DNA from 3 places in the Endozoicomonas montiporae CL-33 genome. Region 3 is predicted to be linked to each of the others. Evidence: predicted binding sites of a transcription regulator. Region 3 holds the regulator's gene; each other region holds the start of a gene.
What was found. The regulator FNR, encoded in region 3, switches genes on or off when oxygen is low (the NO sensors DNR and NnrR bind a similar motif). The targets are predictions, from matches to a motif close to TTGATNTANATCAA.
Positions count from the first base shown of each region.

Region 1: the regulator FNR is predicted to act here: its motif matches at 1,689-1,702, upstream of yiaY (L-threonine dehydrogenase).
Region 2: the regulator FNR is predicted to act here: its motif matches at 8,687-8,700, upstream of EZMO1_RS06445 (sulfatase family protein).

Region 1 is NZ_CP013251.1:417,332-428,216, reverse strand. Features, by position in the region: gene tkt (transketolase) at 1-1,504, shown strand, start outside; gene yiaY (L-threonine dehydrogenase) at 1,803-2,954, shown strand; gene EZMO1_RS01880 (Bcr/CflA family multidrug efflux MFS transporter) at 3,230-4,456, shown strand; gene EZMO1_RS01875 (trimeric intracellular cation channel family protein) at 4,632-5,246, shown strand; gene EZMO1_RS01870 (OmpP1/FadL family transporter) at 5,397-6,809, shown strand; gene EZMO1_RS01865 (hypothetical protein) at 6,916-7,485, shown strand; gene EZMO1_RS01860 (type I glyceraldehyde-3-phosphate dehydrogenase) at 7,540-8,562, shown strand; gene EZMO1_RS01855 (phosphoglycerate kinase) at 8,800-9,963, shown strand; gene EZMO1_RS01850 (transcription termination/antitermination NusG family protein) at 10,313-10,885, shown strand, end outside.
Region 2 is NZ_CP013251.1:1,467,604-1,478,488, forward strand. Features, by position in the region: gene EZMO1_RS06390 (sensor histidine kinase) at 1-1,013, shown strand, start outside; gene EZMO1_RS06395 (VanZ family protein) at 976-1,374, opposite strand; gene EZMO1_RS06400 (pseudouridine synthase) at 1,362-2,045, opposite strand; gene EZMO1_RS06405 (DASS family sodium-coupled anion symporter) at 2,249-3,697, shown strand; gene EZMO1_RS06410 (DUF2788 domain-containing protein) at 4,012-4,209, opposite strand; gene EZMO1_RS06415 (hypothetical protein) at 4,347-4,709, shown strand; gene EZMO1_RS06420 (hypothetical protein) at 4,755-5,864, shown strand; gene EZMO1_RS06425 (DUF416 family protein) at 5,868-6,476, opposite strand; gene EZMO1_RS06430 (hypothetical protein) at 6,586-7,176, opposite strand; gene efpL (elongation factor P-like protein EfpL) at 7,577-8,143, opposite strand; gene EZMO1_RS06440 (DUF3301 domain-containing protein) at 8,233-8,646, opposite strand; gene EZMO1_RS06445 (sulfatase family protein) at 8,878-10,398, shown strand; gene EZMO1_RS06450 (hypothetical protein) at 10,551-10,739, opposite strand.
Region 3 is NZ_CP013251.1:3,658,221-3,669,105, reverse strand. Features, by position in the region: gene ttcA (tRNA 2-thiocytidine(32) synthetase TtcA) at 1-108, opposite strand, end outside; gene EZMO1_RS16800 (TraR/DksA family transcriptional regulator) at 505-840, shown strand; gene EZMO1_RS16795 (hypothetical protein) at 841-1,374, opposite strand; gene EZMO1_RS16790 (adenine phosphoribosyltransferase) at 1,524-2,066, opposite strand; gene fnr (fumarate/nitrate reduction transcriptional regulator Fnr) at 2,188-2,946, opposite strand; gene hemN (oxygen-independent coproporphyrinogen III oxidase) at 3,377-4,762, opposite strand; gene EZMO1_RS16775 (sulfite exporter TauE/SafE family protein) at 4,928-5,647, opposite strand; gene ccoS (cbb3-type cytochrome oxidase assembly protein CcoS) at 5,730-5,936, opposite strand; gene EZMO1_RS16765 (heavy metal translocating P-type ATPase) at 5,939-8,419, opposite strand; gene EZMO1_RS16760 (FixH family protein) at 8,437-8,991, opposite strand; gene ccoG (cytochrome c oxidase accessory protein CcoG) at 9,042-10,517, opposite strand.

The DNA.
Region 1 (10,885 bases), 2.2 Mb from region 3:
AACCTGCTCACTGGCGGGCACACTGGGTCTGGGTAAACTGATCGCATTCTACGACGACAATGGTATTTCCATTGACGGCGAAGTAGAAGGCTGGTTCACCGACGATACCGTTAAGCGTTTCGAGTCCTACAACTGGCACGTTGTACCAGGTGTTGACGGTCATGACCCGGAAGCGATCAAGGCTGCCATTGAAGCCGGTCGTGCGGAAACCAACAAACCAACTCTGATTTGCTGCAAAACCATCATTGGTTTTGGCTCCCCTAACAAGGAAGGCAAAGAAGAGTGCCACGGCGCGCCTCTGGGTGACGACGAGATCAAACTGACTCGTGAGCGTCTGGGCTGGAACCACGGTGCATTCGAAGTACCTGCCAGCGTTTACGAAGGCTGGGACGCTAAAAAAGCAGGTGCTTCCAAAGAAGCAGGCTGGAACGAGAAATTCGAAGCTTATGCTGCTGCCTACCCGGAACTCGCTGCAGAATTCAAGCGCCGCATGAGCGGTGAACTGCCTGCCGACTTCTCTGAAAAAGCCGACGCCTACATTCGTGAATGTCAGGAAAAAGCCGAGAAAGTGGCCAGCCGTAAAGCTTCCCAAAACACCCTGAATGCTTACGGTCCTATGCTGCCGGAACTGCTGGGTGGCTCTGCCGATCTGGCCGGTTCCAACCTGACCCTGTGGAGTGGTTCCAAAGGCGTTGAGAAAGACGACGCGGCGGGTAACTACCTGTTCTACGGTGTACGTGAATTCGGCATGAGCGCCATGATGAACGGTATTGCTCTGCACGGCGGTTTCGTACCTTACGGCGCGACCTTCCTGGTGTTCATGGAATACGCCCGTAATGCGGTGCGTATGGCTGCTCTGATGAAGCAGCGCTCTATTTTCGTTTACACCCACGACTCTATCGGTCTGGGCGAAGATGGCCCTACCCACCAGCCTATCGAACAGCTGGCCAACCTGCGCACTACGCCAAACATGAACACCTGGCGTCCATGTGACACCGTTGAGTCTGCAGTCGCGTGGAAATACGCTATCGAACGCAACGACGGCCCAAGCGCACTGATCTTCTCCCGTCAGGGTCTGCCATGCATGGCGCGCGACGAAGAGAAAATCGCCAACATTGTCCGTGGTGGTTACATCCTGAAAGACTGCGCGGGTACACCGGAACTGATCCTGATCGCTACCGGCTCTGAAATCGAACTGGCCATGAACGCTGAAGCCAAACTGACCGAACAGGGTCGTAAGGTGCGCGTCGTGTCCATGCCTTCAACCGAAGTGTTTGATGCTCAGGATGCTGAATACAAGCAGCAGGTTCTGCCTCTGGAAGTACCGGCTCGTATTGCTATCGAAGCGGCTCACGCTGACTTCTGGTACAAGTATGTGGGTCTGGACGGTCGTATTATCGGCATGACTTCCTTCGGTGAGTCTGCTCCGGCCAGTGACCTGTTCCCGTTCTTCGGGTTCACTGTAGACAACATTGTGGCTGCAGCTGAAGACATGCTGGATTAATTTTCGGATACTGACCTGTTGCATCTGAAGGGCTTCTGAAAAGAAGCCCTTCTTTTTTTCAGCGCCCATCGCTGATGACAAAACAAACAAATATGTTAAATAATAATCAAATTCCGACACCCACCGCCCAAAAAACACACACATATCGCTGAAAAATGTGTACTTCTGACAGTCTGCATAGTTATTGACCTGTATCAATATTGCACTACCAAGCTCTTAATATGATGCAGCGTATTGATTTTTCTGCTGTTACTAACGGTTTCAGCTCAAACTGTTTTCATACTTTGGGAGTCTTTCCATGTCCGCAATGAAGTTCTTCATGCCCCAGGTTAACCAGATGGGCAATGGCTGTCTGGAAGCTTCTATTTCCGACATTACCAAACTGGGTTTCAAAAAAGCCCTGATCGTCACTGACAAAGTACTGAACGACATCGGTCTTGTAGGTTCTGTTGCCGAAAAACTGGGGGCAGAAGGCATCACTTCCGTGGTATTCGATGGTACCCAGCCAAACCCGACCTGCGGCAACGTTGAAGCCGGTCTGAAACTGCTGCAGGAAAACGACTGCGACTTCGTTATCTCTCTGGGCGGTGGTTCTCCACACGACTGCGCCAAAGGCATCGCACTGGTTGCCGCAAACGGTGGTAACATCCGCGACTACGAAGGTGTAGACGTGTCTGAAAAACCACAGTTCCCGCTGGTAGCCATTAACACCACTGCGGGTACTGCCAGCGAAATCACCCGTTTCTGCATTATCACTGACGAAGAACGTCATGTGAAAATGGCGATCGTTGACAAAAACACCACCCCACTGATGTCTGTTAATGATCCTGCGCTGATGAATGGCATGCCAAAATCCCTGACGGCTGCAACCGGTATGGACGCCCTGACTCACGCAGTAGAAGCTTACGTATCCACAGCTGCTACACCGGTGACTGACTGCTGTGCGATCAAAGCCATTGAGCTGATCAGCGAACACCTGGAAAACGCCGTAAGCAATGGCGATGACATGGAAGCCCGCGAACAGATGGCTTATGCACAACTGCTGGCTGGTATGGCATTCAACAACGCCAGCCTGGGTTATGTTCATGCTATGGCACACCAGCTGGGTGGTTTTTACGACCTGCCACACGGCGTCTGCAATGCAGTCCTGTTGCCACACGTTCAGGCGTTTAATGCACAAGTGGCTTCCGAACGTCTGGCTGATGTTGCCAAAGCTATGGGTGTTAGCATTGAAGGCCTGTCTGCTGATGAAGCTGCTCAGAAAGCGGTTGACGCGATTAAGGCTCTGTCTGCACGCATCGACATTCCGACCGGTCTGAAAGCTCTGAACGTTAAGGAAGAAGATTTCCCGACACTGACAGAAAACGCTCTGAAAGACGCCTGTGGTCTGACAAACCCCAAGCAGGCAACCGCTGAAGAAATTACAGCAATCTTTGCTGCAGCAATGTAACTCTACCAATCACAGTTATTGCTGAGACCTGAACAGACCTGTCGCTTTCCGTGACAGGTCTTTCATAATCATCACCCAACACTTCCTTAAAAACTTCGATCTAACCGGATATATTTATATTTCGATAAATTTTATAATTGCCTGTTCCTCTGTTTACGACATAAATCGTCTACCAAAAAACCCATCAAACAGAAGGAACCAATAACGACTCTGTCGTCTATATCTTTCTCTCAGGCAGTTGTATGACCATCGATATACATAATAAGAATGAAAGGATGCTTTTCATTCTGACGCTTGGTGCTCTCACCATGCTTGGCCCTATGGCCATTGACCTTTACCTTCCGGCTCTGCCAGCGATTGCTGAGGATATGGGCGAACCTCTCAGCAGAATTCAGTTTACTCTCAGTGCCTACACCATCGGCTTTGCCATTGGACAACTGCTTTACGGGCCTCTGTCTGACCGTTTTGGTCGTCAGAAAGTATTATTACCCGGCCTGATCGGCTACATCGCCACCAATATTATGGCAGCCATGTGTACCACCGCTGATCAGCTGATTATTGTCCGGATACTGCAGGCCATGGCGGGCGCTGCTGTTATGGTGACGATTCCGGCGATGGTACGGGATCTGTTTCCCCGTCAGGAAAGTGCAAAAGCTTTGTCGTCTATTCTGCTGGTAATGACGGTTGCACCATTGCTTGCACCGCTACTGGGTGGTCAGATCCTGAGGTTCTTTGGCTGGGAAAGCCTGTTCATTTTCCTCGCAGCTCTGGCCTTTCTGGCAATGGGCCTGGCGTTATGGCGTGTTCCTGAAACCTTGGAAGAAGATCACCGTCTGGTTGTACCGGCGAAAGAGCTGGCCGCTACTTATCTCAGTGTTCTGAAAAATCGTAATGCCATGGGCTGCATTCTCTGTCACGGCTTCTTCTTTGGCGGAATGTTTGCCTTTATTGCCGGATCGCCCTTTGTTTACATCGAACTGTATGGCATTGACCCGGAAAGCTATGGACTGGTGTTTGGATTGAACATTGTTGCCATGGGCATTATGAATATGATCAACATCCGTCTGATTGGTCGTATGCCTCTGTTTAATATTCTCAGAACCGGCAGCATGAGTGCTGCTGTAGCAGCCTTTGCCTTGCTTCTGAACGCTAAAACAGGGAATGCCGGACTGGCGGGAATTGTTTTACCCGTTGTCGTTTATGTCGGCTGTATTGGTTTGACCGGACCAAACTCCAACGCACTGGCTTTAGCCCACTTTCCTCGCTCTGCCGGAACTGCCAATGCCATGGCAGGCGCTCTGCGTTTCAGTATTGGTGCAGCAACCACAGCCATTGTCGGACTGCTACACGATGGCACTGCAATGCCAATGGCAATGGTTATGGCGGGTTGCGGTACACTGTCTGTAATAAGCCTGTTACTGGTCAGCAACGGCGGAGTGCCAGCAACTGAGATTGAGCCACAGCAGGAATCATTTGCAAGCAAAGAAAAAATTTCTGCCTGAAAACTCGGTGAATCACAACTCAGAGTGTTGTGGTTCACTCCTCCTCCGCTCAACTCACTATCCACCTGAAGCGTAAGTGCGCCCCGCACCCCGCAACGGTTTCCGGCTATATTTGCCCATAGATCAGCGGCTATATAATTCCGTCTACTTTCTAACCTGCACAGTCAGTCTGAACATGCTGTTATATAGCCTGGATTTATTCGGTACCGCTGTTTTTGCTATCAGCGGAGCCTGGGTCGCCTGTCGTAAAGACATGGATATATTTGGTGCCATGGTATTGGCTTTTGTTACAGCGGTGGGCGGAGGTACCATCCGCGACCTGCTGTTAGGCGCCACCCCTGTATTCTGGTTTCAGGACACGCTCTACATAACGGTCATATTTGCTTCTACCCTGCTCGCCATTGCCCTGCGTAACTGGCATGAAAAAGCCAGATGGCCATTACAGGTCGCAGATGCCCTGGGTCTGGCCGTGTTTGTGGTGATCGGTGTTGGCAAAGCTCTGACCTATGGGGCAGAACCCGTGGTTGCCGTGATGATGGGTGTTTTGACCGGCTGTGGCGGTGGCGCTATTCGCGACATTCTGGCCGATGAAATGCCAAACGTTTTGCGCAAAGAAGTGTATGCCTCGGCAGCCATTGCCGGTGGAGCTGTGTTTGTGGTTCTGAACCCGGTGCTGGGATACGCTCTGACAACCGTTATCTCTGCCAGCCTGGTGTTGTTTATGCGCCTGTTTGCCCTCTACAACAATATTTCCCTGCCGCGCTTTCAGCTACCCCAGGTCTCAAAATAATTGTTTATCGGTGGCTCTGTAAACGATCAGAGCCGTCTTTAAAATGACCAACCGTTAATATTTCTCCTGCGTTTTCTCCCAGACAAACTATAAAAAACGGATGCCCTTTACTGTTCGACTTCCATTTCAGGATCATTGTCGAGGTTTACCATGCATCAACTCTCAACCTGCTTTTACCAATTAGCCTCCTTATCTATCGCTATCGCTATTGCTATTGCTATTGCTATTGCTATTACCTCAACATCACAGTGTCTGGCAGCAGGCTATGGCATTAATGAAAACTCGGCCAGTTATATGGCAACAGGCTTTGCGGGACGTGCCTCAAACCCCGTTGATGCGTCTATTGCTGCAAACAACCCGGCAGGCATCAGTTTCATACCTGCTTATATATTCTCTGCCGGTTCAGCTGTGATCCTCAAGGGTGGCGAATTTGAAGGACAGTTTACTCGCCCCCCAAGATTTGGCGGACTGGTCAGTGGCGAAACCATTTCTGGCAAAACCACAGACTTTCAACAAACAAAGCTGGTTCCCTTTGGGCATTTTTCCATGCCTGTTAATGAGAAAATTGCCTTTGGTTTAAGTGCCTATGGACCTTATGGCGTCGAACTGGACTACAAAAGCAACTGGCCCGGTAAATATTTTGCCGATAAAACCAGTGTCAAAGTGATCAATCTGCAAGGCACGTTGTCGTTTAAACTGCACAACAACGTTGCCATCGGTTTTGGTTTGATCGGCTCCCACGTCAAAGGCAAGCTGACACAAAGTGCCGGAGTTCCGGACTTTTTACCTTTGGATGCCACCATTGAAGGCGATGACAACACTTTTGGCTGGAATGTCGGTGCAATATGGCAGGTGAGTGAGCAAACCATGCTAGGTGTCGTTTACCATTCACAGCTTGATTTTACTCTGGACGGCGACACCAAGGCTCATGGCAAACTGGCAATTCCCGAGAACCCTGTGATTAACGCCAGCGTCAATGACAAAGTAGGCGCAAAACTCGATATCAACATGCCTGAACGCGCTGCCCTGAGCATTACCCACAAACCTGCACCTCGCTGGACTCTGATGGCAGACGCTACCTGGACTCGCTGGAGCCGCTTTGAAGAATTTTATGTGAAAGCCAGAAAGAATATGACCGTTCACCTGTCCGGAGGTTTCCCTAACCTGCCCCCTGAAATCACTACTAATCCATCGTCTTATATTCCCATGAACTGGAAAGACGTATGGGCGTATTCTGCCGGGGCTTCCTATGAGGTCTCACCACGCTGGTTGTTACGCTTCGGTTACATGAGAGACAACTCCCCGGTAAACGACAAAAACCGTACCGCCCGCTCTGCGGATGCAGACCGGAACTGGTTTACCTGCGGCGCAAACTGGCAGGCAACGGAGAGTCTGGGCATTGACCTTTCCTACGCTTACGTTGTGTTGGATAAAGGCAAAATCTCTGAATCAAAATACAAAGGCACGCCACCCCATGCAGTGGATGAAAGCTACGGTAAACTGACCGGCAAGTACAAAAACAGTTCTCACATTGTAGCCGCACAGCTGAACTATCGTTTTTGACTCTTCAAACTGAAAAAGTTTCAGCCTGTGTTACAATACCGGACACATATTGCTCGACATTCCTCCTGCACTCTTCCATAAAAAAATCAGGTTCCAGGAGTTTTTAATGGCTATTCGATCCATTTCCGGTTCTACCCTGATCCTTGCCATACTGGCCGGGTTCCTGACTGGCTGTGCCTCTCATCTTGAAAAAGAAGTACAGCTGGCAGCAAAACAGCCTGATCAGACAGATGTCTGCGGGCAGCTGAATTATGTGTTCGATAACAGCAGCAACGGTTTTCAGGCAATTCGCACGCAGCCTGATTTTCAGAATAAAATCACACTGTGGAAGTCCACCTATCAACCCTTGCAAGCCCATTGTGAAATCTGGCAGTGGGCAAACCGGTACAGTTTTGTCTGCAGCAAAGTGCTGCCTGATGCCCAGTCTGCCCGGGCCATTTATGATGAAACCAATGCCACCATCCAGCAGTGCGTCAAGCCGGAAAACGTTGCCACACGGACGGAAAAGCTGCCCGACAGTAATGGTCAAAAGACGAAAGGTGAAAAAACCGAATATCTGCTGAATGGCCAGGTTCGGGGCTCATCGCAGATGGTCAACACCAAAGGGTTATTCTCGGATGACTGGACAGTGTATGTGCTGATTTCGTCGCCCATTCCGGGCAATAGCAAACCATAGTTCACTATTCCTGTTTATAATGAGCCACTCATCAGGGGAAAGGGCTGGAGTGACATGGCTTTCAAGGTCGCTATCAATGGTTATGGCCGTATCGGGCAGAGTGTTCTGAGGGCGCTCTATGAAAATGGCTACCGCAATAAAATGCAGGTCGTTGCCATTAACGAGTTGTCGGATATAGAAACACTGGTCTACCTGACCCGGTATGACACCACCCATGGCCGTTTTCCGGCCAGAGTAGAGCATTCGGGTGATGAACTGCTTGTGGATGGGGACCGCATAAAGATTGTTAATGCTGACCGTCCGCAGGCCATCGACTGGAAAGCCCATGATATCGATCTGTTGCTGGAGTGCTCCGGGGCATTCAACGATCGCCAGACGGCAGAACTTCACCTTGAAAGTGGCGCACCCAGACTGCTGTTTTCCCAACCCGCCAGACCCGATGTGGATGCCACCATTGTTTTTGGCATCAATGAAGAGTCCATCAAACCCGACAATCGTATTGTGTCCAGTGCCTCCTGTACGACTAACTGTATTGTTCCGGTGTTGAAAACACTGAACGAATCGCTGGGCATTGATTACGGCTCTATAACCACCATTCATTCTGCCATGAATGACCAGCCGGTCATTGATGCTTATCACAAAAGTGATTTGAGACTGACACGCAGCGCCCTGCACTCCATCATTCCGGTGGATACCGGACTGGCAAAAGGTATTGACCGTTTGCTGCCTGAACTGAAGGGTCGCTTTAAAGCCAACTCGGTTCGCGTTCCCACTATTAATGTTTCCTGCATGGATTTATGCGTCCATGTTCAGCGTGACACGACGGAAGAAGAAGTAAACCTGATTCTGGAAAGAGCCTCCTGGGGACGGCTGGAAGGTATTATGGGCATTTCCAATGAACCCCATGCATCTGTGGATTTTAACCACGATGCCCGCTCCTGCGTTATTGACGGTACCCAAACCAAAGTGACCTCCGGAAAACTGCTGAAGCTGCTATGCTGGTTCGACAATGAATGGGGATTTTCAAATCGTATGCTGGACGTTGCCAGTTACTGGCTGGATCGGTCAAAATCCTGATTTGCGTGTTACCGCGGGGTGCTCAGCGAGCAGCTGCGTTGCCTTGCGTTAACCCTTGATAATCACCGTGATCCATGTCAATTTTCCAAACGTATTGACAGCCTTCTACGTACCTACACTCAACAGATTATGGTATCGTCCTCCGCATTTTTAAGGGTTGTGGAAGTTTTACAGGCGTTATCCTGTTACTTCCTGATCCTGTTATTTTATCTGACTCGTCATTGAGAGAGAGACCTCATGAACGTATTGAAAATGACTGACCTGGATCTGGCCGGCAAGCGCGTCCTGATCCGTGAAGACCTGAACGTTCCGGTAAAAGACGGTAAGGTCACCAGCGACGCCCGCATCCTGGCTTCCCTGCCAACCATTAAACTGGCTCTGGAAGCTGGTGCTAAAGTGATGGCGACTTCTCACCTGGGTCGTCCAACCGAAGGCGAATACGACGAGCAGTTCTCTCTGAAGCCGGTTGCTGATTACATTGGCAACCTGCTGGGTAAAGAAGTTCGTCTGATCAAAGACTGGGTTGAAGGTGGCTTCGACGTTGCCGAAGGCGAACTGGTTATTCTGGAAAACGTTCGCTTCAACAAAGGCGAGAAGAAAGACGACGAAGCACTGTCCAAGAAAATGGCTGCCCTGTGCGACGTTTACGTAATGGACGCGTTCGGTACTGCTCACCGCGCCCAGGCTTCCACTCACGGTGTTGGCAAGTTTGCTGACGTTGCCTGTGCAGGTCCTTTGCTGGCTGGCGAACTGGACGCACTGGGCAAAGCACTGGGCAACCCTGAGCGCCCAATGTGTGCCATCGTTGGTGGTTCCAAGGTGTCTACCAAGCTGACCGTTCTGGAATCTCTGTCTGACATCTGCGATCAGCTGATCGTGGGTGGCGGCATCGCAAACACCTTCCTGGCCGCTGCTGGCCACAACGTTGGTAAGTCCCTGTACGAAGCAGATCTGATCCCTAACGCCAAAGCGCTGATGGAAAAGGTTGACGTACCAATGCCTGTAGACGTGATCTGCGGCAAGAAGTTCGACGAAAACGAGCCTGCGGTTGTTAAACTGGTTTCCGAAGTAGAAGACGACGACATGATCTTCGACGTAGGTCCGGAAACCCAGAAGCTGTTCAACGAAGTGCTGAAGTCCTCCAAAACCATCCTGTGGAACGGCCCGGTAGGCGTATTCGAATTTGATCAGTTCGGTGAAGGCACCCGTTCCATGTCTCTGGCGATTGCCGAATCTGAAGCATTCTCCATCGCTGGCGGTGGTGACACGCTGGCCGCTATCGACAAGTACGGCATCAAGGACAAAGTATCTTACATCTCTACTGGTGGCGGTGCGTTCCTGGAGTTCGTAGAAGGCAAGAAACTGCCTGCAGTGGCTATGCTGGAAGAAGCTTCCAAGTAAGCATTCCCTCCCGGTGACTGAAACATCAGGCACTTTTTATGTAATGGTTTGAATATAATTTCAAACCATTACATTCGTACAAAATGTTCGATAAACAGTTCAAATTTCACGATAATTATCGAAAAGCATTAAAATATAAAAGAATAAATTTCTGCTGACATAAAATTTTCAAAGATGTTATGCTTACTTTCTGCTATCGAAGTAAGTACACACTTACTTAATGTTTCACCACACTAGCCCCAACACAAAAGAGTCCACATTTCTCACAGGATCTTTATAATGACTTCAAGCTCTGCCCTGAGGCTGGGCCTATACACCTATACATATTCAAAGCATTCAGGGAACGTTAATGTCTAATAAAGAGTGCTTGTTAGAAGAAGGCTGGTACCTGCTCAAGACCAAGGTCCGTCAGGAACTGAGAGCCATGGAAAACCTGAACAACCTGGGTTTTGACACCTACTGCCCGGTGTTCAGACAGAAAAGCAAGGGAACCATTAAGGAAGAAGTTCTGTTCCCGGATTATCTGTTTCTACTGCTGGATCTGGAAAAAGATCTGGAAAAATTCCACACCATACGCTCCTGTCGTGGTGTTCATGAAATGGTGCATTTCAACCGAATCACCCGTCAGCTTGCCAGCTCAGGACGAATGTCCAAAAAAGAAGAAGAAAAGGCGAAATCTGACCTCCTGCCAAAGCCGATTCCCAACGGGGAAGACATTATTGACGAGATCAGAAAAATCGTCCGGATACTCAACAACAAGGCCGACGGCGTCAGCCCGGATGCCTTTGAGCCAGGCGACAAAGTGGTCATGAATCATCCACTGTTCAAGCATCTGGAAATGACGTTTGAAAAAAGCATGGGTGCTTATCGTGGCCAGATTCTCATCAGCCACATTAAAGAGCAGCGCCTGAGCGATGGCACA
Region 2 (10,885 bases), 2.2 Mb from region 3:
ATGAACAGGCCGTCTGGCTGATTACTGGCCAACAGTTGCTGGTGATGCCCTGCCTGATGTTTGCAGGGCTTTATATCTGGCTGGTGAAAAGGGATCGCTCGGCAAGATTCTTTTTTGCTGCCTGTCTGGTGCTGATGGCGGGTGAAGCGGTTTATGCGTTAATGATATGGCTGAAACTGGGGGGCTCTGCTTTCTATGTTAACGCTGTCCCGGTGTCAGGCGTGATTGGACTCATTTTATTGTCTCTTGGTTTGTGGAGTCGTGTACGACGACAACGGGATGAATGGGTGGTGACGGAAGTGAATTCCAGACAGGCTCTGGAGAAGGAAAGCCATAGAATGCTGGAAGGTAGCCGGCTGAAAGCTGAATTTCTTTCAACACTGTCTCACGAGCTGGAGCAGCCTGTCCGCTACATTGCAGAAAAGATACAGCAGGTTGAAGAGCCCGGTTCGTTTGAGCAGAAGGAATTGCTGAATAATATCCGCAAAACGGCTTCAGAGGTTGATGAACTGATCGCCTATCTGGTGTCGTTATCTGACCGGCAGGAAGAACTTGGCCAGCTTACAGAAGTTCCTTTTAATATGCAGCGACAGATGGATATTCTTAAAGATGGTGTCAGCATTGTGTGTGAAGACCAGTCTGTTGAGCTGCTTTTCGAGATTGCTGATGATATATCGAGGACTTTGTATGCTGATGCAGAAAAAATGTCCAGGGCTCTCAGGTATGTCATCGAGAATCTGGTAAAGCTGGGGGTGGGGTCTTATGTTCAGGTAAGAGTGCAGAAGTATGAGCATAAAAATCCTGAAAAAATGGGCATTACCTTTAGTGTTGTCGGAACGCTGAAAAACGATGACGATGAAGTGTGTTATATGATGCCAAAGGGGGTATGGTGGTCATTGTGTCGCCAGATTATGCATGCGCTCGATGGCTCGGCCGCTTGTACGCAACAGGCGTCCGGAGAAGTCTGTTTTGAACTCAGTCTTGGATGCCGGGTCGATACCAGCGCCAGTTGACCACCGGGGTTCGTTTGAATAAGGGTCTTGTTGTTAAATACAAGCCAATACCTGCAGCATCCGCCAGAAGATCCAACCATGAAAAATGACGATACCCTGTAAAGAGTTGCAGCACTTCCAGTGTCAGACCATAACCAAGCAATGCCAGTACTTTCCTGCGGTTTAATTCGGTTTCAGGCCAGCTGGCATCCATCAGATAGGTCAAAACAAGAAAGGCGGCGATATGTTGTAGCTTGTCATTCCAGTCTGACAATGGGATTTGGTCAACGGGTAATAACCCGAGGATGGTCATGGTTATGAGGGCGGTTGCCAGAGAAACTCTGGCAAGCAAAGAAAAATGTCGGGTGATTATCGCTTCCAATGCGTCGTCCTTGATCGCCGGTGCCAATGGTGAGCCTGCTTCGGGCTTTTATGGCTTAATTGTTTTTTTAATGATTCAGGTACTGGTACTTCACGAAACGCACCTTGTGTCAGATTGTCCAGTGTCCAGTCACCTATCTTATAACGAACCAGCCTTAAAGTGGGATAGCCAACGGCAGCGGTCATTCGTCGAACCTGTCGGTTGCGCCCTTCTTTTATGGTCAGTTCCAGCCAGCTGTCGGGAATGGACTGTCTTACCCGAATCGGAGGGTTGCGATCCGGTAATGCAGGGGCGCTGATACGTCTGACGATGGCTGGCAGTGTCAAACCATCATTCAGTTGCACGCCTTTTCTCAGTTGGTCAAGAGCCGTATCATCCGGAACACCTTCCACCTGAACCCAGTAGGTTTTCGGCATTTTATGCATGGGTGAGCTGACCTGATGCTGGACTTTTCCGTTATTGGTCAGCAGCAGCAACCCTTCACTGTCGCGGTCAAGGCGGCCTGCCGGGTATACGCCGGGAATGGCAATGTAATCTTTCAGGGTTGCCCTGCCTTCGGCATCTGTGAACTGGGTCAGGACACCATAAGGCTTGTTAAACAGAATCAGTCGGACAGGCTCGTTGAGGCTTCTGGCTGGTTTGGAAGGTGGTTGGTGTGTGTTTCTGCGCATGATGCATGTCCGGAGAAAATAGCATGGGATTATAGGGTGACAGTCGATCTATAACATCAGTATTTGAATAAAAGTAAACAACCGTGCTCAGCGGTTGAAAAAATAATCTGAACTACACTGTTGCCCTTAACTTACAAACACCGGTCAATGGCGTGTTTTGTTCCTGATCGGATAACAATGATAAACACAGGATGAGGTGAACGTTGAGTGATTTAAAGCCTGCTGAAAACCATTCTATTTTGACCCGGCCAGCCTTGTTGCTAAGGTATTGTGCACCCTTGCTGCTCGGAGTGGTGCTTTGGAACCTCTCTGTGCCGGAAGGTATGGATGCCAGAGGTTGGCAAATGATGACCATTTTCCTGAGTACATTGCTGGGTGTAATGGTTTTGCCGATCCCGATGTCTGCCGTTACCTTTTTTGGTATCGCAGCACTGGGGTTAACCCAGACTTTGACACTGAAACAGGCACTGTCTGGCTACAGCGAACCCATCACCTGGTTGATTGTGCTGGCATTTTTTATTTCGCATGGTTTCATCAAAACCGGGCTGGGTCTGAGAATGGCGTATTGCTTTATGCGGATGCTCGGTAAAAGTACGATTACGCTGGGCTATGGCATGGTGTTGACAGATACCGTGCTGGCACCCGCCATGCCTAGTATTACAGCCAGAGCGGGGGCTGTGGTTTACCCTATCATGCGTTCTATTGCCGAAGTGTACAACAGTCATCCGGGAGAACCTTCTGCCAGACGCATGGGGACTTTTTTAACCCTTGTTGTGTTCCATGCCAATGCCATTACCAGTGGTATGTTTCTGACCGCCATGGCGGGTAATCCACTGGTGGTAAAACTGGCGGGAGATCAGGGAGTGGACATTACCTGGGCCTCCTGGGCGATAGGTGCCATTGTTCCCGGCCTGCTTTGTCTGGCCATAATGCCGGTTCTGCTTTACAGAATTTCACCTCCCCAGTTACGGGAAACGCCAAAAGCCGTGGAGATGGCCACTGAGAAACTGCATGAACTGGGCAACTTTAAACGTGATGAATGGATTATGGCCGGGACATTTGTTGCGTTACTGGTGCTCTGGGTTACCGGGCGTTATTTTGGACTGTCGGCTGCACTGGTGGCTCTGTGTGGTGTCTGTGTTTTGTTGCTGTCTGGAGTATTGAACTGGGACGAGATTAAAGGCAATAAAGGCGCCTGGGACACTATGATCTGGTTTGGTGCCTTTGTCACAATGGCGCACTTTCTAAGTGAGTTTGGCGTTGTCACATTTATCAGTAGCTCAATAGGTTCGTGGTTTGAGGGTATGCCTGTGTGGCTAAGTCTGATAGCCATCAGTGTGGTGTACTACTTTGCACATTACTTTTTTGCGGCAACGACGGCCCAGATCAGTGCCATGTATGCCAGCTTTCTGATTATTATGATCGGCGCAGGCGTTCATCCTGTGGGGGCGGCTCTGACATTGGCTTATCTGAGCAATAACTGTGCTGTAGTTACGCATTATGGTAATGGTCCGGCTCCTATATTGTTTGGTGCCGGTTATGTGCCATTGGCCACCTGGTGGAAAGCAGGCCTTTTGATGAGCTTCGTCTACCTGACCATATGGCTCACGGTGGGTACAGCCTGGATGGAATGGTTGGGATATTTTGGGTAATTACGTTAAAAGTCGAATGGTTACAATGGCTGAATGGGTAATAATACGAACCGCCGTCACTGTGTGAGTGGTTTTTTGTGGCAGGTTGTCAGTTTGTGTTGAAACTTGGCGTATATTTACGGATTAATGAATTTGTCGGAACATTCAAAATAACAAGCAGATAGGCTGCTATATCTTATCTCTTGTCATGGAGTGCTGATGTACTCAACGGCAGGTCTGTTTGACTTGTCGACTTGTCATGTTCGTTCTTCTATTCTGGCCCGGGTCAATGTTTTGACCCGGGCTTTTTTTTATCTCTTTCGGGCGGATGACTGTCAGCCAATCGAACTCATCAGAAATCCTTTGATGACAAAGCCCAGCACTCCCAGACAAAGTGCTCCAAATAAAACAAATGTACCGAATTTGCCTGCCCGGGACTTTTTTGACAGGTCATAAACAATGAAAGCCATAAACAGAATCAGCCCTGTCAGCAGGGTTTTAAGCATCAGGGATTCAAAATCTTCTATTTCCATTACTGCGTACTCGGTTGTTTATTATTCTGTATCAGTGACACATCTGGTTAATGATTTTAGCGGCTATGTTCAGACGAATGAATGTTTGTATCAAATCTGTCTAAACTGAAATTAGCAACCTTATGGAGAGACAGGGAATGGCATCCCGCATCCGCTTGGTAGATATTACCAAACTCAGCAAATCGAGCTTTCTGGTGCAGCAGGAATCTGAAGCTGTTCTCAGTCAGGCCAGTCAAAGCTTAAAGCAACAGGCTCAGTTCATAGAGAATGTAGGCCTGGATCGTAAAGCCCTCAGAGATTTCATTAATAGTGACCGCTGGACAGTCAAACAAAGACACAAGGCCCGTCAAGAGCTGGTTCGCTTCAGTGAAGAGCTGAAGCAGGGAATGTCTGAAGAGGCCTCAGAAAAGCGCAGAGAAATCAGAGTGGCCAGTAATCTTCTCAAACCAAAAAGCAAGAGCAAATCTACAGTCCGGAGACGCCGTACCGGGTTTGTATAAAACCGATCTATGCACATCTGTGAATAAAGCAAGGATGCGTGCAGCATGAGTAATGTTAATGGCGTAAATAATAATAACATTTCTTTTCAAACCCTTGATCCGGCAGCATTGAGTCAGCAGGACTTTATTGCGGCTGTTTATCTGGAACGGGGTAGTATGCTTGATGGCGAAGTGCGCCGGATTGCAAAGGACATTGAGACATCCAATAACCTACTGCACTCTGTTAATACCCTGATTAACAAGGCTAACATTGCCCAGTACAGTGACAGTAACTATGACGCTCCAACCTGGACCCAAAACGGTAAGAACATTGTTCTGGATAATGGTTATGGATTGGGATTTCAGACGGATGATGCAGGTAACACCTCATTTACGCTGGTAGATGCTGAGGGTAACCAGCTGATCTATAAAGATAAGACCCTCATTCCAGTAGCAGCTGGTGGCAGTGCAGATGCAAGTGAAGTTGGTATTCCTGTCATGAATGATATGACAATGGTTCTTGATGATGGTACTGAAATCACCTTCGAAACAGGAGCCGCCGGTGTAGCCTTTGATTCCAGTGATTTTTCCGGTGGTCTGGCAGATATTCAGACGATTACCATCAAGCGTGGTAATCAGGGAATGACCATCAATGATGTGAACACGGCAGATCCCAAGATTGTTGCAGCTGCTTTGAATGGCAATACGCTGGATACGCTGGATAACGATGGTCACGTTTTGCTGGAAGCAGGAGGGTTGAACTCTTGGGAGTATGATGGTGTTAACTTAGCCAGCTTGACCCGAACCGACCCAAACGATGCAGATGTTCAGGTTAGCGGATACTCTGCTCGTAAACTTGCTTTTCAAAATAACCTTAATGAAGAATACAGTGGCGGGCTGCCAGCATTAACAAGTGCAGAAAAGGATATTATCACTAATACACTGAAAATTACCCTCAATGATTCCAGCGGAGAGGGCAGGCTTACACAACAAGAGTGGGCCACTCTCAAAACAGGGCTTCAATCTGCCAAGGAAAATCTCACTGGCAGCAACCAGCTGCAGACTGTCCAACTGCAAAGAGCATTGACAACGCACAATCAGAACTACGATGCCATGTCGAACGCTGAGAACAAAATTTACAGTCTGCTGCGGGATATTGTAAACAATATTAAGTAGTAATCAGTCTAACGAAATCCCCAGTTGACTGATGCCATCATTTTGAGCCATCGCCCTGACCTCTTTCATAAAATCAGGGTTTTGTTTTTTCTGGGTTTTCAGTATATCCAGCATGTTATCCAAAAAGCCCATATGTTGTTTGTAGAGGTCGTGTTCTTCAATGTATTGAGCCAGCTCGGTACCATTCAAATCAGGTACTTCGGCATAGCGAATAAACTTACCTATGGTACTGAGAGACAGCGTAAGAGCGCTGGCGGCTTCATCATGACTTGGCGTCATGGCACAATTTATGGCGCAGTTGATACTGACAATGGCATCCAGGGCTGGTTGAACACCAAACATATCGAAGTCATCGGGATTTGGTGTGTTGTCGTCGATTTTTTCCAGCAGGCGTTCAAAGTTTTTAGAAGACTGGTGACCGGCTATATTGTCCCATAGCATGTTCAGGCAATGCCTGACGGTTGGGCTATCTCCGTATTCGGCCAGCTCAGAAAATAGCGCGAAATTCGGCCATGCTCGTTCGGAAACAGCGGTAGCAGCGGCGGTGAGCTTCCAGTCTGTGAACGAATCGATCCTGTCACGAAACAGGGCATACTGCTTATGTGTGTTCAAGGTAACTTCCTGCTGTTGAATCAGGTGGCGTATTGTATCAGGAGTGGTATGGTATCAAGAGAAATATTGCATCAGGCAGTTAAAAGGAGGCCATCGCTCTGAGTAGCTATCAGAGCGACCATTTGAAGTTTACCGTCACAGAGTCCATTTTGTAGTTGGAGTTGAGTTCAATTTTAGAGTTGTCCATAAGGCAGCTTTCCGCCTTAAGTTTGCCGCTGAATTCAACTTTTCCGCACTTCCCAAAATTAAATCGGGTTTTTTCTTTCAGGAATTCAACACGCTCTTTTATTGGTTTGGCAAATCCCAGTGCGTCCAAGCCAAGATAAGCGGCACTGGCAGCAGCATCAGAGGAGAGTTTTTTAGGGTCTTTAAAGGCTTTATAAATAAATTTGCCAACTTTCTTTTGGGTGAATTTGTTGGATTTAGCGTTAACATCCAGTTTTGGCATGTCGTCTTGATGATTAGAAGAAAAAAGTCGTTGAGATCTGGAAGGCGAATAAGAATCGATTTGAGCGACGTCGTTAGAGAATTGATTCAGGTATTTGGCGTAGCTGATTGTGCTGTTAGTATCAGGCGCTTCAGCCCATGCCGCAGGAGCAATTGCCATTACAAGCAGCTGCCTGAGTGATCGACAGATATGGCGGCAGTGAAATAATTTACGTCCATCCATGGTGTCTATCCTTCCCTGACGTTTATCCATTAACGCCAATAAATATATTGCCAGTCTATACACCATGCTGGCAAGGAATTATCCCGTATTTAATCAGTAAAGCATCCGGTTTTGCTGGCTTCTATACAGAAACCCTTTTATATAACAATTAAATCTATAAATAAGAATTAATTATTATTATGAGCACTTAATCATAATTGAGCTGCATAAATATGACAGAACAAATAGAAAAACGAGTTAACAGGTCTCTTTCTGTTATTTCTATTTATGCATTTTTTAGTGTACTGCTTACGGAGCTGTGTAGGGTTTTATCGGATAATGGACAGGGATCTTGAATGCTCTTTGAGTTGTTAAGAATAGCTGGATAAAGATAAAAAAACGGATACCAACAGGCAGCCAAGCGATTCGGGCTCTGCTGCCTGAATAAGGATCAGGCTCTGGACATAAATTTGCCTGTTTCAGTATTCACTTTGATGACTTCACCAATACTCAGATATTCGGGAACCTGCACTTCCAGCCCGGTACTGAGCTTCGCTGGCTTGGTTCTGGCCGCAGCCGAAGCGCCTTTAATGGCTGGTGAGGTATCGATAATTTCCAACGCAATAGAAGCAGGCAGCTCTATCGCCAGCAATTGTCCTTCAACCAACAGGGCGGTCAGCCCTTCCATGCCATCACTCAGGTACAGCAGCTGATCTTCAATGGTGCTGCTATTTACCAGATATTGGGCGTAGTCTTCAGAATCCATAAACGTGTACTCATCGCCTTCTTTATATAAGAGTGAGACAGTACGTCTTAACAGGTCTACATCGGTGAACTGATCATCACCTGTGCAGGTCTGTTCCAGTTTCTGTCCGCCAGGAACGGAAGAAAAACGAAACTTATAGAGTGTTGAAGCGCCACGAGCCGAAGGACTTTTGGTTTCAACCTGACGAACCAGATAGTATTGACGGTCAATCTGAACAATCTGGCCTTTTTTCAGTTCTCTTGCGTAACTCATACTGCAAGCCCTTCAAGAAGATAATAGTGCGCGCATTCTACCAGAGACTGCCTTTGCGCGAGAGTCACTATTTTTGCAACAATGCAAGATCATTTTTTCTGTCCGGGGAACGGTATGACGGTTCCGGATTGAGCAACGCCTTCTTTTTTATAAGAGGCAGAAAGAATAACATTGTTATCCTGTGCTCCGGCTTCATCAGGATACTGTATATCCATCATCTGTAACCTTACGCCCAGCAGGCGTATATGGCCGGGATAACGGCGGATACCGTCAGGTGTAAATTCAAAACTAAAGTCCCTTGACAGGCACATCTGACCATCAGGCCCGCGTTTGGGGCGAGTCTTATAACGTACAACGGTTCCATCCAGAAACTGCAGGTTCATATCCTTGCAGGCCCTTTTGCCGTGGGTGATGGCGATTTCCCGAGCTTTGGAGGTGTCTGACCAGTACCAGAGAGCCAACAAAGCAGGAAATATCCAGAGAATAGTGTCCATCAAAAACATAGAACCAGCACTTAAAAAATTATCAAAATAGTTAAAAAAATCGATTCAGATCAATAACATGACGAAATAGTCATAACTACCTAACGAGACCGGTTTTTATACCCGATATAGTCAGGCTCGCTGAACATACCCAATCTTCAGCCAACTCAAAATCACATCATGGTACTGCACAATGGTTACAGACCCTGCAACCTGTGATGTGAAGATAAGCAGAATATCACTGGAAGTATCATGAAGAAATGCACCTCTCTGCTGGCAGCAGGCTGTCTTGCTGCCACGGGTTTCGTGTGGGCGGAAAGCGCTCCCGTCAATGTCATGCTGATTACAGCGGATGATCTGGGTTATGAAGCGTACAGCTTGTTCGATAATGAGCTTCCCAACTTAACCCCCAACATGGATCGATTCGCTAAACAGGGTGTCCAGTTTGCCAATGCCCATGTCAACCATTCGATCTGTATGCCCAGCCGCTCAGTGATGGCGACAGGCATGTACAGTACATCGTCCGGGATGATGGGCTTTATCAACATGAAAGAACAAAACCCGACCGTGATGAGTGTTCTGGCAGACAATGGTTACCGTACCGGTGTGCTGGGTAAAGTGGTTCACTCAACACCGGATCTGGATTTCAGCTGGGACTATTCCTACGATGCTGAGGATCTGGGCTCCGGTCGCTCACCAGAGCTTTATTACCAGAGAACCAAGGCCTTTATTAAAGAAAGCAAAAAAGCCGGACAGCCATTCTACCTGATGGTGAATTCTCACGATCCACACCGTGTATTCCATGACCCTGAAAAGAACAGGCTTGATGGCGAAGAAAACCCATCTCAGCTTTATCATCCTGACGAAGTGACAGTACCGTCCTATCTGCCCGATTATCCTGAAGTCAGGCTGGATCTCTCCCATTATTACAATTCAGTACGTCGCCTGGATGATACCTTTGGCCGTGTTATTGAGGCTCTGGAGGAAACCGGTCAGGCTGAAAACACACTGGTGATGTTTGTATCCGACAATGGCTCACCCTTTCCATTTGCCAAAGCGAATACTTACCTTGCCAGCACCCGAACTCCAATGCTGGTGCAGTGGCCGGGTGGACAGCTCAAAAACGGCCTGACCGATACAGAGCATATGGTCTCTACTGTTGATCTTATGCCGACCATTCTGGATGCTGCCGATATTGATGTCCCGGAGAATGTAGACGGTGTTTCTTTCCTGCCTGTTCTGCGTGGTGAGAAACAGCAGGATCGGGATTACACTTTTGCCCAGATCGATTACAAAATTGGTGGCCCTGCTACCCCAATGAGAGCGGTGCAAAGCAAGCAGTACGGGTACATCTTTAACCCATTTACCGGTTTCTCCGAGTTCCGTGTGGGCTATGACCGCGAAACCATTGCCCTGATGCAGGAGTCTGGCGATAAAAAGCAGATTGAACGGGCAGAGCTGTTCCGTAAACGTGTACTGGAAGAGTTCTATGATCTGGAAAACGATCCGGGCAACTTGAACAATCTGATTGACCACCCTGACTATCAGGACATTATCAAGGAGTATCGTGCCGAGCTGGAGTCCTGGATGCAGGGTACCGAAGATCCGGTACTGGAAATCTTTCAGGCGCGTGAGAACCCAAGACAAGTATTGAAGATGATGAAAACGCACTACCCTAAGCGCGAATCGTTGATGCCGGAAGCCCAGCTCGAAGCCATCCGAATTCGTCAGCAGGAAGTTCGTGCCCAACGCCTCAGGCAGAATCAGTCTTGAGTTAGGTAAGGAATGATTTAAACCTTCAGTGTCGTCTATTTTGGGATGGCACTGAAGGTTAAAGTATGGATAAGGGTATTTTTTTGTTAAAAATGGATTTAAAGAATTATTTTACTTGATCGAATCTGTTCTTTTCGTTGGATGTTTTTGGTTCAGTGCAAATGTCTTGGATTAGATGGCTTACCTTTGGGCTTACCATCCTGATCAATCAGCTTGTCTCGTGCGTCAACTCGATAAATATGACGCAGATACTCCGCTTTAAGATCGTCGCTGTCTATTGTTTGTTTCACTTCCACACCCACACGCTGTAGGTATTCAAGCATAAATCTGGGGTCGGGCACTGCAGCCTCCAGGGCTAACCTGTCTTGTAAAATTCGAGCGTAGAATATCACTCTTTCGTTAAGGTTTTTTGACCTGAAGCACCCTTTTGCAGTCTATTTTCATAAATTTACAGCACCTGTAAATGTTTAAAGAAGTGTAATGATTG
Region 3 (10,885 bases):
CTCAATCATATTGAAGTCTTCAATGGCCTTGCCGGTGTGGCGTCTGAGTTTTTTCTGGAGTTTGTTAAAGTTGTATTTTTCTGCGCCAGTCAGGGTGGTCGAGGTCATAGATTTAGAACACTGATTCCGAGTTAAAGCTCGCGATTATAGCGGTGTGCAATAGTTAGCCGCAATCCGGTGCAACTACCAATAGCGACTGCGAGCAACAACAACCGCGAGAGCATTATTGATGTAGATCAATGGTCAGATGCTGTTTCCGTATAGGCAGAGTGTGTCATTATATGAGATAAAATGTTCTGCAGGGTTTGGATCATCCGCTAACTTTAATCTGTACAAGCGACAGACAGCCGACTGTGGACTTGAAGCAAGACCGATAACCTTTTATCAGGCGCTCTTGACTTGGCCTGTATTAACTTTCATGACCATTTTTGCTGAATTTACAGCAACTCAGGGATAGTCAGTACCAACAATAACCTTCGAAAACACAATATTCAGGGGATTTTTATGAGTGATCACAACAAGTTGAGAGACTGGATGCTAAACCGCCGTGATGAACTGAGCGAGCGGCTGCATAACATTAAAAAAGACGTCACTCGTAAAGCCAGTGCCGACTGGTCGGAGCAGGCACAGGAGCGTGAGAATGATGAGGTGATTGATGCTCTTGGTAATGAAGCAAAGATTGAACTGAATAAAATCAATCTGGCGCTTGATCGCATGAATAACGATGACTACGGCTATTGTGTTGGTTGCGGAGGCGAAATAGCACCTGCCCGTCTGGAAGCTATGCCCTATGCCGATCTGTGCATCAAATGCGCAGAAGCCCGCGATGCCCGTGGCTGATCATAGGCTGCGGATTGCTGTTGATGTCTGATTTTCTCCCGTCTGGCTGGTCTCCCCTGTGATCAGCCGCTCGTAACTGTCTACAAAGCTTTGCACTGAACCGGGGTTGTGGCGGTGAAAATGGTTATGCCAGAGTTTGCCAAGACCCTCGATATCATCTTTAGGCATTGAGTGTATGTTCTTTTCAGTTCTGCAATAGACCAGCCATGCAATAGCTGTTGCGTAAGAGAGGTTTGTCGCCAGCTCAAGGTGTGGATGGCAAAGAAATTCTCTCTGGCTGGCCAGTCCTCTGACCAGACTTGAAAGTTCTGATCGTTTCGCCAGATAAAAATCCCAGATATTTCGATGCATTCGCGGAGAAATATGGTAAATCCCCAGTGCCCGGTGATGATCCTGTTTGATATGAAATCCCAGCTCAGACTCTCGTGCAGCTGTTCCCAGTAACAGGTTTTCAGCCGTAGGGCTCCACATCTGGAGGTGTTTCAGGGTTGGACGAACAACGTGGAGGCGCAATTCCTTTGCACAGATTCCCATGCCTGAATCCTTGTTATGCATTATTCATTTTTATCGTATCACCCGCTTAATACTGAAGCACCAGACATTTGGAAATAAAGTGTAAGAAATATTGTACAGAGAGAACCGGTTGGTTCTCTCTCGGACAGCCTCCTAAGTGGCGGGAAGCATTATTCGCCCTCAAATGCACACAAAGAAAAAGTGGGAACGCCAGCATTTTGCAGACGACGGGAGCCACCGAGGTCGGGCAAATCCATAATGGCTGCGGCTTCAATGGTTTTTGCTCCGAGTTTTTCTATCAGCTGAACTGCAGCCAGAAGGGTTCCGCCGGTTGCAATCAGGTCGTCTACCAATAAAACGCGATCACCTTTGTGCAAACTGTCGGCGTGGACTTCCAGGCTGGCGGTGCCGTACTCCAGATCATATTCCACAGAGAGGGTCTTCGCAGGTAGCTTGCCTTTCTTGCGAAACAGAACCAGTGGCTTGTTGAGTACATAGGAGAGGTTGGAGCCGATCAGGAAGCCGCGGGCATCCATGGCGCCAATATGGCTGAAATCCAGTTCCATGTAGCGGTGGATAAAACTGTCCATCACGCCGCGCCAGGCTTTGGGGTTTTCAAAAATAGTGGTGACATCCCGAAATAGAACGCCGGGCTTCGGCCAGTCCGGAACGCTGCGAATCTGGGACTTAAGATAAAAATCGTCGATGATCATGAAATGGCAACCAGTTACTGTGCGTGTGATGTGAGGTTTGGTGGCTGGAACGGAAGCAACCGCCGGATGTGTACATAAGTACTCAACAATCCGGCAGGCTCCTGAATCCGATTACATCAGATCAGTTTGTTGCAATGATCTGCTCAATATCGGCGGCTTTCCCGCCAGCCAGAGAGCATAGTTGAACTGCATCACGAATTTCAATTTCCTTGCCAACGGCTGAAATCAGACCATTTTTCTGGAAACGTGTGAAAACGCGGCTGACCGTTTCTACCGCCAGTCCCAGATAGTTGCCCATTTCATTGCGAGACATGGACAGTCTGAACGACTGGGATGAGAAGCCACGGCGACGAAAGCGGCTGGCAAGATTGATCAGGAACGTAGCAATACGCTCATCTGCATTCTTCTTGGACAGCAGCATCATCATTTGCTGGTCTTCCCTGATCTTTTTGCTCATCAGGCGCATCAGGTGACGACGCAGCTCCGGGAAGTCATCAGACAGCATCTCCAGCTGCTCAAACGGAATTTCACACACCATGGTGGTTTCCATAGCCTGGGCGGATACCGGATACACGTCAGTGTCCATACCACTCAGGCCGAGGATTTCGCTTGGCAGATAGAAGGCAGTAATCTGTTCTTCACCTTCGTTAGTAGCAGTGTAGGTTTTGATGGCACCGGAGCGAACAGCGTAAACGCTGTCAAACGGATCCCCTTCCAGGAACAGGTGCTCACCTTTTTTCAGCGGACGACCGCGTTTAATGATGCGATCCAGATTGTCAATATCTTTCACACTCAACGCCAGCGGCAGGCACAGAGAGCTGAGACTGCAATCCCTGCAGGCCACATGGCTTGGTTGTCGGACGTTGGGCTTGGACGTCATCGAGTGCCCTCAAGGTCTTTAAATGCAAAACGCTGACTATTTTATGGAAAATATTTTGAAAGTGTAAGTGCGGTGTTGACCTACGAATGTTGATATTGATCGTTTTTTAAACTTAATTCGGCAAGTCGCATTTTGTTGCGGTTAATGCCTAGTCTCGTTGGTGGATGTTTTGTTCTTTTTTGGGGTTTTGAGCAGGTTTTTTGCGACTGGTTTGTACTGGGTTTCATCAGGAGCAATGTTTTGTTGTGTTGCTCTGTGGGGCTTCTATGGAATTATTGTGTAAAAAACGTGTCAGGCAAGGCTGATTTGATGAGGGAATATTCTTGTGGCTCTGCCTTCAGTTGATCATAGTGCCGGTGTTTTTGCTGACTGTTTTTGGGGGAATCAAAGGTTAACCGGTTAAAGTGAGTTAACCTTTGAACGTCTGAGCTTAAATAACTTTAGAAAAATGCTTCACATTATTTTGCTGCTGAAAATAACGGTCAAACACCATACAGATGTTTCTGATCAGCAGCTTGCCAGCCGGTGTTACTTCCAGAACTTCGGGTGTCACTGAGACCAGTCCGTCTTGTTCTAAAGGCTTTAGATTAATCAGTTCAGACAGGAAGTAAGTCGGAAAATCGATTCCGTATTGCTGTTCAATCATGGCTGGCTCAAGCCTGAAATGACAGATCAGCTCGTTAATAACGCTTTGGCGAATCTGGTCGTCTTTCGTCATTTTCAAGCCGCGATGCAAAGGCAGCCGGTTTTCATCAATGGCTGATTGATACTCGGCCATGTCTGTATGGTTCTGTGCGTAGGTTTTTCCTACCTTGCTGATTGAAGATACGCCCATCCCTACCAGATCGCACTGGCTGTGTGTGGTGTACCCCTGAAAGTTGCGATGCAGTGTGCCTTCTTCCTGGGCAATCGCCAGTTCATCATCGGGCAGTGCAAAATGATCCATGCCGATATACACGTAACCACTGTCTAATAATTTACGGGTGGCCTGTTGCAGTATCTGTAGTTTGACACTGGCATCGGGTAAATCTGCTTCACTGATGCGGCGCTGTGGCATAAATCGGTGTGGCAGGTGAGCGTAGTTAAATAGTGACACCCGGTCCGGTTGCATGGTGATGATTTTATTGATGGTGGTCATGAAGCCGTTCAGTGTCTGGTGAGGCAGACCGTAGATCAGATCCATATGGACGGATTTGAAGGCCATGGCGTGTGCAGCATCCAGAACAGACTGGATCTGCTCTTCCGTTTGCAGCCGGTTAACCGCTTTTTGAACGACCGGATCCAGATCCTGAACACCAATGCTGATGCGCGTAAAGCCTGAGTCGCGCAGTGTTGCCATCATGGGCCAGTCTACTTCACGGGGGTCCAGCTCTATGGAATAGTCAATATCGTTACCGTGCGACAGTGTGAAGTGTTCAGACACTTTATTGATCAGGGCACTGATCTGTTGTTCATTCAGAAACGTTGGCGTGCCGCCGCCCAGATGCAATTGTTGTACTTCCTGCTTTGCATTGTACAGTTCAGCCTGAAGTTCAATCTCCTTAAATAAATACTTCAGGTAAGTTTCCGCCTGATCCGTATTTCGGGTGACAATCTTGTTGCAGGCGCAGTAATAGCAGACGTGCTGACAAAATGGAATGTGGAAATAAAGCGACAGTGGTTTGTCAGTGGCCGAGCTGTGCCAGGCACTGGATTGATAGTGCTTTTGATCAAAGTCTTCAGAAAACTGAACGGCCGTTGGGTATGAGGTGTAGCGTGGACCAGACAGGTTGTACTTGCTGATCAGACCTGTATCCCACACGGGTGTGTTATTCATAATTATTCTCGATTGTTTTTATCAGGTCATTAGTCTGTCATCGACCTTGTGAATAGGCTTTCAGTCTATTTAATGGGTGTTCTTATATAATTGACATGTGTCAATAGGTAGGTAGCACAATTTACAGTTGAGTGAATTGTTTGATCAGGGTCAGGTTTGGAGAATTTACATGGAGTGACCGGCAAGGGTCAGCAAAGACATGATCCATTTCTGATGAGGTCCGGGCATCGCCCAGATACCAAACAGAACCATCAGTAATCCCGCCAGATTACGGGTGATAGCGGACTGAATCAATCCGGTTAACTGTCGGGCAAACAGGCCGGTTAGAAACACAGAGGGTAAGGTGCCAAGCCCAAAAGTGCCCATGAGTAATGCAGACTGCAGGGCGTTGCCCTGACTGGCGCTCCAGATCAGGGTGCTGTAAACCATTCCACAGGGTAGCCAGCCCCAGAGACTGCCCAGCGCCAGGGCATTTGGCAGACTGCAAACAGGCATCAGTCGGTTGGCCCGGGGCTGAATATGCTTCCATAGCCGTCCACCTAGCTGTTCCAGTCGTATCAGCCCTCGCCACCATCCGGTGATATAAAGTCCCATGGCAACCAGCATAAAGCCGGCAAACCATCGCAGGGCTGTATGTACACTGCGACTGAGATCACCCAGGTACCAGCCAATGCTGCCCAGAATAAAACCGGCCAGAGCATAGCTGCCAATTCTGCCTATATGATAGGCCAGCATCATAAGCGTTATCTGCCAGCGACTTTTTCCTTGCAGCGACAGGCTTAACGCGGAAGTAATGCCACCACACATACCAATACAGTGAGCGCTGCCCAGTAGTCCGATGCTGAGGGCGGTCAGGTAAACAGGCATGGTATGGCTAAGTTCCATCACCGTACTTCCGAAGTATTGTTATTGTTGCCGGTATAGCTGTTTGAACAGCTTTTCTGAAATATCATGTGTTTTGCATCTTTTAGGATTGTAAGTGGTTATCTTTCTCACTACTCTGACATGTGTCAGTCTGAGCGCTCTTTTTTGTTGCTTTATCTTCGAAAAGGATGCTGTGAGCAGGGCCTTCCAGATCATCAAACTGGCCATTATCGACCGCCCAGAAAAAGACCTTGATAGCCAGAGCAATAAACAGAACAGCGATAGGAATAAGAATAAACAGGCTTTCCATGTTTACGCCCTTATAGCTGATTGATGCACAGCCGTTGTGTCATGGGGATCGGTTCCCTGAAGCCGTTCCGGAGCAGGCTGCTTGCTCAGGCGCAAGGCGTTGCCAACCACCAATAATGAGCTCAGGGCCATACCAATTGCAGCCATCCACGGCGCAATTAACCCGCTAGCTGCCAGAGGCAGGGCAGAGAGGTTATAGAGCAGTGACCAGGCCAGATTCTGTCGAATAACCGATCGTGTTTTCCGGGCCAGCTGGCGGGCATCCAGTAAACGGCTTAAGTCGTTGGATAACAGAACCGCGTCAGCGTGGGTTTTTGCCAGATCGGAAGCACTGCCCATGGCCAGAGAGATATCGGCACCTGCCAACACCGGTACATCATTAATACCATCCCCAACCATCAGAATTCGCTCACCTTTTTGCTGTTGCCGTTTAATAAAGTCAAGCTTGTCGTCCGGGTTCGCCTCTGCCTGCCAGTGGCTGATGTTTAACTGTTCTGCAACCGAGCTAACGACGGCTGTCTGGTCACCACTGAGCAAAGTCACTTTTATGCCACTGCGCCGCAACTGACTGATCACGTTGCCCGCCTCTGAGCGTAGGCTGTCGTCTTTTATACGGAACCAGCAAAGAGGCGTATTCCGCTGACTCAACATCAGCCACTGGTCTGTTCCTTCTGGCGCTGCGGGGCTATGTCCAGCCAGACAGAAATCAGCTCTGCCGATTCGATACAGAGTGTCATTAACGACACCTTCTACCCCCTGTCCGGTGTGAGTTCTCACTTGCTCAGCGGGCATTGCCGAGGTGCGACTGCGAAAGGCTTTAGCAATAGGGTGTTCTGAATGCGCTTCCAGTGCGGCGGCAATCTGAAGCACATCTGTCTTTGAATGATCCGGGCTGATCATTCTTACCTCAGCCAGTTCAATATTACCTCTGGTCAGGGTTCCGGTTTTGTCAAAAACGACGTGGTTAATCTTTTCCAGACCTTCCAGCACATGTCCCCGGGTGATCAGAAAACCGAGTTGATGCAGGTGGCCGGTGGCTGCGGTTAATGCCGTAGGAGTAGCCAGCGACAGTGCACAGGGGCAGGTGACCACCAGTACCGATAATGTGATCCAGAACGCGTCTTCGGGAGCAACGCCCGACCAGTACCAGTAAACAGTGGTTGCCACAATCAGTACTGAAGCGACAAACCATGCTGCTACCCGGTCAGCCATTCTGGCAATGGCTGGCTTTTCATGTCGGGCATGGTTGAGCAGTTGCATAATGGCGGACATGCGGGTTTCGGCGCCTACTTGCGTTACCTTAAAGTCGATGGCGTTTTCGACATTAAGACTGCCGCCGATCACTGTGTCTCCAAGTGAGTGAGGCACCGGACGGTTTTCACCGGTCAGCATGGATTCGTCAAAACGGCTGGAACCAAGGGTAATAATGCCATCGGCAGGTATTGAGTCGCCGGGTAATACACGTACTAAGTCGCTTTTCTGTAATTCTGCGACCGGTACTCTGACGTATTCTTCGCCGACCTGCTTTAGGCAGCTTGAAGGTAGCAGGTTCTGCAAGGCTCTTGCAGCTCTTGACGTGGCATGCCTTGCCCGCAGTTCAAGGTAGCGTCCGGTCAGAAGAAAAAAGGTGAACATGGATACCGAGTCAAAATAGACTTCACCTCTGCCATTAAGTGTTGCCCACAGGCTGGCCACATAGGCACCGCCGATGGCAATAGAGACAGGCACATCCATGCTCAGGTGACGGACTCTCAGGTCTCGCAGAGCGGCTTTAAAAAAAGGCGCGGCGGAATAAAAGATGACAGGGGTTGCTACAATCGCACTGATGTAACGAATAAAATCCCGGTAAGGGTCACTCATATCATTGGTGATGGCGCCCGAATACAGGGCAACGGCATACATCATCACCTGCATGGTGCCAATGCCTGCCAGTGCCAGTCGTCTAATAAAACGACGGTTTTCTTCTTTTAATAAGGCTTCCTGTCTGTCTGCGCGCCAAGGGTGAGCTTTGTAACCAATACGGTGAATATGCAGCAGGATGGTACTCAGGGGAATCTGTTCAGGGCTCCATACGACCTGTGCTTCATGCGTACTGAGGTTAACGCTGATCAGGTCTACCCCTTTTAGCGAGCCGATGTGATTTTCCAACAGCCAGATGCAGGCGGCACAGGTAATGCCTTCAATTAACAGGGAGGCTTGTTTCAGAGAGGCGTCTTTTGAGAGAACAAACTCTTTCTGAATATCGTCCCGGTCATAGATCAGCAGTTCTTCCTGAAGCCGTTGGGTGATGGTGCCCGCTTGCAAGCCGGGATCGGTACGATGCTGATAATAATTGTCCAGACCTCCGGCAATAATAGCCTCTGCCACAGCCTTGCAGCCGGGGCAGCACATGGGTTGTTGTATTCCTTCGATTTCGGTGTGAAACGGCGGTTCACCCGGAATAGGCAGATGGCAGTGAAAGCAGTGATGATGCTCCTTACTCATGTTTCACTCCCCTTGCATCAAGGATGCGTTTGCAGTTTAAGCGTTGCTCCGGGCTCAAGGGTATGGGCCTGGTTCAGGCGCCAGCCGGTTTCATAACCGACTTCCGGAATCAGTTCGTCCATGGTTTCCAGCTGAATATAGGTTTTGCCGGACGGGTTATGGTCGGTCTGGCCGACGTAAACGACGCCTGAATCGCGGCTGATGCTGCGTTGCAGGGTGATGATATTGTCCCGGTCTGCAAAGGTAGGGGAGAGCAGGCTAAGTTTCAGGGACTCAGGCCACTCTTCAGCATCGCCCTGAAGGGTTACCCGTACTTCACCCATCAGGTCATCAATATAGAGCCGGGCAGCGATGTTCAGATCGCGGGCATTCTGATCCCGGGTCAGATCCTGATTAATGGCTTTACCGCTTTTGTAATAGTCATCCACCACCACGCTGTCCTGAATCTTGAAGGCATAGTAAATCCGGTAACTGCCCCAGATGAACGTGGTCATCAGCAGTCCGAGAATCGCCCAGACCCAGGGTTCCCTGTACCAGGGGGTAAAAGGTTCTTGATTCACCGGATGGGTCATGTACTGCTTCCTCTTGTCCGAATGTTGTTCTTTTTATGATGAGTGAACGGCTATTTTAACGGTGCAACGAACCGGCTGCCAGAACTGACCGAAACCGAATCGGGCTGCTGGCTCGTCAGCGTAAATTCAATATCCTGACTGGGGCTTGTTAATTCATTAACAGGCGCTGATAGCCGGATGACCTGTTCTGCCACTTCCCCGGAGTCTACGACAAAGGTAGGCGAACTGCCGGATTGTAAGTCGTTAATGCCCGTGAAGCTGAGAGTTAGTGTCTGATTTCGGTCGGTCTTGTTAGCCACCTTCAGGGTAAAGATGTTTTCAATGCGCCCGTCCGGCAGTGTGCGATACAGAACATTGCGATCTCTTAATACTTCAAATTCAAACGGCGAGCGGTGAGCTAGAGTCCAGAGAAACAATCCGACCATGACCAGTAAGGCACTGGCATAACCCACCAGACGGGGACGGAACCAGTGGCGGGATTGGCCCGCCAGCTGGTTTTCGGTGGTATAACGCACCAGTCCGGGCTCATAACCCATTTTGTCCATAATGCTGTCGCAGGCATCGATGCAGGCTGCACAACCAATGCAGCCAATCTGCAGGCCGTCCCGGATATCAATTCCGGTTGGACAGACCTGAACACAGACCTGACAATCGATGCAGTCACCGAGTCCTTCTTCTCTATAATCACTGTTGCGTTTTCTTGAACCTCTGGCTTCACCGCGCTTCTCGTCGTAGGCGACCACCAGTGTGTCATTATCAAACATGACGCTCTGAAAACGGGCATAAGGACATATCAGCAGGCACACCTGCTCCCGCAACCAGCCAGCATTGCCATAGGTGGCGAGTGTAAAAAAGGCAATCCAGAATACGGCCCAGGGATGAACCTGCCAAGCGGTGATATCGACTACCAGCTGCCGGATGGGGGTAAAGTAGCCGACGAATGTCAGGCCGGTGGCCAGTGCAACCAGCAGCCAGAGAGTATGCTTTGCCAGTTTTCGCAGCAGCTTGTTGCCAGACATGGGCTGCTGATCCAGCTTCATGCGCCGGTTTCGCTCACCTTCTGTGAAACGTTCAATCCACATAAAAATCCAGGTGAAGACGCTTTGCGGACAGGTGTAGCCGCACCATATTCGGCCAGCAAACACGGTAATAGCGAATAAGCCAAAGGCGCAGATAATCAGCAGCCAGGACAGCAAGATAAAGTCCTGAGGCCAGAAGGTAGTGCCAAACAGATGGAATTTCCTTTCCGGCAGGTCAAACAGCACCAGTTGTTGCCCACTGATTTCAACCCAAACCGTACCAAAGTACAGTAATATCAGCAGCCCTGCGCCCAGTAGCCTGAGATTGCGGAAAAAGCCGGTAAAGCTGCGCGTGTAGATGGGGTCTGGCTTTTGGTACAGGTCAATCAGTTCAGGCTGCTCGTTGGGTTGATGGCTGAGCTGCTTGCTGAGCTGCTTGCTGAGCTGCTTGCTGAGCTGATTGTTGGATGGTTTGTCGAGATTTTCGCCGGGCTGATTTTTTTTCATTGCGCTAAAAACACCGCTTTTTTGGATTTCTTTTGTTGCTGCGTCGAATTAGATACAGGCTTTCAGGTGTTATTTGAAAAAACTATCCAGATTTTCGATGGTCTATATTACCCGTCTTTCAAATAAATAGCTTTGATGAGAGTGACAAATAATACGAAATTTATCCTGAGAGTTTTTTTTCTCAGCGCCTTGCTGTTGTGTTCCAACAGGCAGTCTTGTGCTGGTGACCAGCGCTTTCACGACCTTCCATTTGGAACATTGGGCTTTGATGGTAGTGGAGTACAGTCTTACTACGATCAATCTTATTCATCGGAGGCCGAGGCTTATCATGCACCCTATCTGTCTTCTTTAATTAACAGCGCTGAGGC